One region of the Clostridium sp. BJN0013 genome, then DNA from elsewhere that is predicted to be linked to it. Evidence: riboswitches for the same ligand, from Rfam matches in the RefSeq annotation. Region 1 holds a riboswitch; the other holds the start of a gene.

Region 1 (3,319 bases):
CAAGAAGAGCTAAAGCTCTGTATTCATTTGAAGGATTATTGGGTATAGCAATCTTGGCGCCATCTTTAAGTTCATCTTTAGATTTAATTTTATCAGAATAAAAACCTATGGGTTCCACATGAACTTTTCCAGCCACTGCAAAATTATATCCTTTTTCTTTAGTTACAGACTCTAAATAAGGTACATGTTGAAAATAATTGGCATCTATTTGTTTTTCCTGTAAAGCTGGATTTAACTCATCTTCGCTATCTAAAACAATAACTTGTAAATCTATCCCCTCTTTTGCCAGTGCAGGTTTTATATGATTCAATATTTCTGCATGTGGCACTGCCGCTGCTCCTATTTTCACCACAACCTTGTCATTTTTACTGTCTGCACTTTTTGAGTCATTCCCATTGCTGCAACCTGAAAATAATCCTACAACCAACGCCAAAACTAAAAATATTATACTTTTTCTCTTCATATTGATTTATCCCCCTTAAAAATAATCAATCAAATTTATATCTCTTTTTATTTACATGTTTAGAAATGCGATCTCCTGAAAACTGTATAAACTGTACTAAAAAAATTAATAATATTACTGTAGCTATCATTATATCCTCACGAAATCTCTGATAACCAAAACGTATTGCCAGACTTCCTAATCCCCCTGCACCTATGACCCCAGCTATAGTGGTAAATTCAATAATAGATATAATTGAAATTGTAATTCCCTTTATAAGGGAAGGAAGTGCCTCCGGTATTAAGACCTTTGATATAATCTGAAATGGTTTTGCTCCCATAGATAATGCTGCTTCAATTTTTCCCCATTCTACTTGTTCTATGGATGTCTCAATAATTCTAGCCAAAAGAGGTGATATTCCTATGGATATAGGTACAATAGCCGCCTTCATACCAAGTGTAGTCCCTACAATTGACCTAGATAAGGGCAGTAAAACTACAATTAATATTATAGAAGGAAGAGATCTTATTGCATTTACTATAGTAGCTAATATCTTATTTAACCTTTCATTCTCCAAAATATGTCCTTTTTTAGTAACAACAAGAATAATTCCAAGTGGCATCCCTATAAGTAAAGCTATACTGCCAGCTATAATCACCATTTCTATAGTTTCTGATAATCCCTTTAGAACAAATATTTTAAAATCATCAGTCATATTACCTCCCCTCCAACACATTCCGAATTCACACTGAGATTTGCCATTATTTTAACAAATTTTTTTGCAGTGTTACTTTTAGGATTTAAAAATACTGAATTTGTGCTTCCTGCTTCTACGATACTACCATCTTCAATTACTGCCATATTATTGCATATATATTTAATAACATCTAATTCATGAGTTATAAGTAATATAGTTAAATTCAGTTTCTTATTTATATCTCTTAAAAGTTCCAATATAGAATAAGTGGTTTGTGGATCTAGGGCAGAAGTAGCTTCATCACTTAACAAAACATCTGGTTCATTGGCTAGAGCCCTTGCTATACCTACTCTTTGCTTTTGACCTCCACTTAGTTGTGCAGGATAAAAGTCCACTTTATCACTTAGTTCCACTAAATTCAATATTTCATACACTCTATTTTTTATTTTTTCTTCAGAATAACCAGCTATTTTTAAAGGAAAAGCTACATTTTTATATACATTCATTGAATCAAATAAATTAAAATCTTGAAATATCATTCCAATTTTTTTTCTGGCTTCTCTAAGCTCAGCTTTATTCATAGCTGTAATATCATTATTTCCAATAAATATACTTCCAGAAGTAGGTTCTTCAAGTCTGTTCAAATATCGTATCATAGTAGACTTTCCAGCTCCGCTAAATCCTATGATGCCAAAAATATCTCCTTTTTCAACTTTAAGATTTATATCCTTCAAAACTTCAACTTTACCCCTAGGTGTATTAAATGTTTTATTTAAATTTCTTATATCTATCATATAATTGGTCTTTACCCCCTTACCCAGCATTTACCTATATACTTCTTATTTTAATTTAAATAAATATATCAAAACAAAAAAGACTAAATCTTATACTTATAAAGTTAAGATTTAGTCTCCAGTTTTTCTGGTCAACTTTTAGATTGATTAAATTATAAAAACTCAGGGGGGTAAATCCCTGAGTTTACATCCTCAATGATTACCTCATCTTTCAGCTACAATGCTGCAGGATTTAGCACCAATGCATTACATAATGCTGGTTGCCGGGCTTCATAGGGCCTTTCCCTCCGCCTCTCTTAATAAGTTATGATATTTAATTATTTAATATTGTAGTAATTAGTATATCAGTGCTCAGGTATATTGTCAATATTTTTATAATATAAAATTTAACAACTTTTAATTTACTGAAAATAGAATAATTTTATTTATCTTTGGGCAGAAAAAATTAAATTCAATACATTAAAATCGCTAACTGCAATCCATCTGCATTGGGGCTATTTGGACTTGCTGTTGTAACTTTAGTAGCTTCCTCTCAGAAACTTGGCATCACTGAAGGCACTTCTTTCGTAATTCCCTGAGCAATATTTTTAGGTGGTTTTGCTCAACTATTTGCTTGTATTAATGATTCTAAAAGACAAAATACATCCCTTTTAAATATATTCTTCTATTTTCTCTGTTTCCAAATTGAATCCATCTATAATCATATCCTCTTTAAGTTCTATCAGCAAACACTTCTTTCCAAATTTGTTAACTACCTGCTTTACAGCACTTAAATCTTTTGGACTTATGGTTATATTGGTATTTTCATTTTCTATCTTTATAGATTTACTCTTAAAATCTGGCATTACATTTCTAACCTTAAATTCATAATCTCCTCCACACACTTCCTCAAAAGCACTCTTAACTACTCCTGTATTTTCCACTCCGCTTTCCTCTAATACTCTAGTTACTTCATTTATATCTAAAATAAGTTCTTCTTCCTTCTGACTTTCAAATTTTTCGTTTATTCTTTCATATATATCCTGAACTATGTCAGGTTTTATTTTTCCTCCCAATGCAGTTCCTAAAATAACATTAAAGTTTTCCTTTTCTTCTAAAGCTGTAGGTTTAATATTACACTCTAATATCTCTTCTACAAAAATATTATTTATGTTCTTTGATTTTGAAGAATAATAAATTATCTTATTTACATCTACATACTGAAATGTAAAACTTGGAAACATAAATCCCTCTAAGGGCGAATTTAAATTTATAACCATGTCTAATGCAGAATTAGGTTTAAATTTCATTTCCGTATAATCAAATTTTAACATCTTCTTAGGTATTTCAACCTTATTTACACTACATAATATAATTTCTATAGTTCGTATATATTCATCTAAAGAT
Region 2 (3,319 bases), 210 kb from region 1:
CGTTCCATCACATGATACTTTCCAAAGAGTGATGGGAATGATAGAACCTAATTTAATTCAACAGATTCAATCTACTTGGAATGAATATATATCTAAAAATGATGGTGAAAGTATAAAAAAAATACTTAACATAGATGGAAAAACTATGAGAGGAAGTAAGACTGAAGGTAAAAAACCACTACACATAGTGTCAGCCTGGTGTGATGAAGAAGGAGTTTGTTTTGGACAAAGTGCAGTGAAAGAAAAAGAAAATGAGATTTTAGCAATTCCTGAATTGTTAGATAGATTACAAATAAAAGGATATGTAGTAACAATAGATGCAATGGGAACACAAACTAAAATTGCTGAGAAAATAATAAAGAAAAAAGCTGACTACGTGTTAGCAGTAAAAGGGAACCAAGAAATACTGCATAATGATTTAATAACCTATTTTGAAGATGATGACTTTAGGGAAAAAATAATTAAAGATGGGAATTATAAAAAAACAGTTGAAAAGTCACATGGCCAAATTGAGATAAGGGAATATTATCAAACAAAGGACATTAAGTGGCTAACTAATAGGGAAAAATGGAAGAATCTTAAAAGTATAGGAATTGTAGAAAAAACTATAAAGAAGAAAGATAAAGAAAGTAAAGAAATACGTTATTATATAAGTAGTTTGGCCCCTGAAATAAACTTATTTGAAAAAGCTGTACGAGGTCATTGGGGAATAGAAATAATGCACTGGCATTTAGATGTTACATTTAAAGAGGATAGCATTAAAACAGTTGAAGAAACAGCAAATAAAAATATGAATATAATAAGAAAATGGGCATTATCTATATTAAAATTATTGGATATGGGAAAAAAGATGAGTTTAAAATTAAAAAGATTTTCAATCAATTGTAAACCTGATGAATATATAAGTAAAATTATGGAAATTTAGTTAACTCGTAATCTTACTTATGTAGTTATATATTTTCATGCGTTTGTCCTGGGTTTTTAAAGAAATAATATTGACATTATTTTATTGTGTGCTATAATTTATCCTGTAAGTTATAAATTTAATATAAGCTTTATCAAGAGTGGTGGAGGGACTGGCCTTATGAAGCCCGGCAACCAGTATTTTTTTAATACATTGGTGCTAATTCCTACAGCGTAAGCTGAAAGATAGGGGATAGTTTGAGGTTTTTAGCTCGAGGTTATCCTCGAGTTTTATTTATTTTTAATTTAATATTATAAGGGAGGAATAAGAATGAAAAGGGTATTAACAGTTATTTTATCATTAATATTTATTCTTGCATTAGTTGGATGTGGAACACAGAAAAATGAAGGAAGTACAAGTAAAAGTGAGGATAAAACTACTATAAAGATAGGAGCATCTCCACAACCTCACAAGGAAATACTTGAGAAAGTTAAGCCTATACTGAAAAAAGCAGGATATGATCTTGAGATAGTTGAGTTCACAGATTATGTAACTCCAAATAAGGCATTGGAGTCAGGGGAAATAGATGCAAATTTTTTCCAACACACGCCATTTTTGGAAGAGTTTAATAAAAAGAATAAAACAAATTTAGTTTCTGTTGCCAAAGTGCATATTGAACCATTGGGATTTTACTCAAGTAAAATTAAAAGTTTAAGTGAGTTAAAAGATGGGGCACAAATTGCCATACCAAATGATGCTACAAATGGAGCCAGGGCTTTAAAATTATTGGCTAAGGAAGGACTTATAAAAGTAAAAGATGGGGATACCATATCTAAATTGGATATAACTGAAAATAAAAAGAATTTAAATATACAGGAGGTTGATGCACCACAGCTTCCAAGGATTTTGGCAGATGTTGATGGGGCAGTTATAAATACGAATTATGCATTGGAGGCAAATTTAAATCCAACTAAAGATGCCATTGCCATAGAATCAAAAGATTCACCTTATGCCAATATAATTGCAGTTAGAAATGAAGATAAGGATAAACCTTATATAAAAGCATTGGCAAAGGCTGTAAATGATGAGCAAATTAGAAAATTTATAAATGAAAATTACAAAGGGAGTATAATTCCTGCATTTTAAGTAGATTTAGTTTCAAATGCTATTTAGAAATTTTTCTGAATGAATAATTTTAACTCAAATCACTTTATAGAATAAAGAATAATACCTTTTAAGTATTTGAACGGGTATTATTCTTTATTTATTTATTTAAATGTGTAAAAATATATTTGAGGTGAAATTTATTATGTTCTCTAATATTAAAATAGATAAAGATAGGGTTGTATATATACAGGTAAAAGATTATATTAAAGATATGATATTAAAAGGACTGCTTAGAAGGGATGAAAAGCTTCCTTCAACCAGAGAAATGGCGTCTATGTTTAATGTAAGCAGAAATACCATAATATGTGCCTATGAATTTTTACAGGATGAAGGCTTTGTATACACGAAAAGAGGCAAAGGAACCTTTGTTTCGAATGTTAAAGTGGATTTTCAGGGGAAATGGAAGGTGTCCTGGGAGAATAAAATAAATAATTATGGCAGACTTTCAGAAAAATTAGATATAATTAAACATGAAGCCAAATGGAAAAAGGGAATGATATCTTTTAAAAGTATAGCTCCTGATGAAAATTTATTTAATGTAGATGAGTTCAAAAAGGCATTTTTAAATAGAATGGCTATAGAAGGAGAAAAAGTATTAAATTATGGATATGCAAAAGGATACAAGCCTCTTATTGAATATTTATTGAAATATATGGAGAATAAAGGGGTAGATATACAGGGAAAAGACATACTTATAACTAATGGCTTTACAGAAGGATTTGATCTGGTATTATCCTGTATTGCAAAAGAGGGAGATGGTATAATATGTGAAAATCCAACTCATAATACTGCAGTTAAGATTATGAAACTTCATGGACTTAATATAACAGGAGTGGATATGGAAAGGGATGGAGTTAATTTGGACATGCTTGAAGGGAAGCTACAAAAAAACAAATTTAAAATTTCCTATTTTGTCCCTTCCTATCATAATCCTACAGGTATTGTTATGTCTCCGGAGAAAAGGGTTTCTGTATATAATATACTTAAATACTATGATGTACCTATAATTGAAGATGGATTTAATGAAGAGCTTCGATATTTGGGAACACATGTATCGCCTATGGCTGCTCTTAGTGGTTCTGGTAATAGTGTTATATACATAGGAAGTTTTTCAAAGATATTGTTTCCAGGCATAAGGATAGGGTGGATATTAGGGGATAAGACACTTATAGGTTATCTTGAAAGCATAAAAAGAAGCAGAAATATTCATACTTCTTCTCTTGATCAGGCGGTTTTTTATGACTATTT

Evidence for each region. A riboswitch is a leader RNA that binds a small molecule or an ion and turns the genes downstream of it on or off. The one in region 1 is predicted to bind S-adenosylmethionine.
Region 2: linked by a shared signal. The riboswitch ahead of AB3K27_RS16115 (MetQ/NlpA family ABC transporter substrate-binding protein) and the one ahead of AB3K27_RS17155 (methionine ABC transporter ATP-binding protein) in region 1 are both predicted to bind S-adenosylmethionine.

What each region holds. Positions count from the first base shown of each region.
Region 1 is NZ_CP162495.1:3,304,737-3,308,055, forward strand. It holds gene AB3K27_RS17145 (MetQ/NlpA family ABC transporter substrate-binding protein) at 1-463, opposite strand, end outside; gene AB3K27_RS17150 (methionine ABC transporter permease) at 489-1,157, opposite strand; gene AB3K27_RS17155 (methionine ABC transporter ATP-binding protein) at 1,154-1,933, opposite strand; SAM riboswitch class I at 2,135-2,239, opposite strand; partial or broken gene AB3K27_RS17160 (GPR1/FUN34/YaaH family transporter) at 2,383-2,577, shown strand; gene AB3K27_RS17165 (DUF4317 domain-containing protein) at 2,584-3,319, opposite strand, start outside.
Region 2 is NZ_CP162495.1:3,099,342-3,102,660, reverse strand. It holds gene AB3K27_RS16120 (ISAs1 family transposase) at 1-925, shown strand, start outside; SAM riboswitch class I at 1,053-1,156, shown strand; gene AB3K27_RS16115 (MetQ/NlpA family ABC transporter substrate-binding protein) at 1,235-2,050, shown strand; gene AB3K27_RS16110 (PLP-dependent aminotransferase family protein) at 2,214-3,319, shown strand, end outside.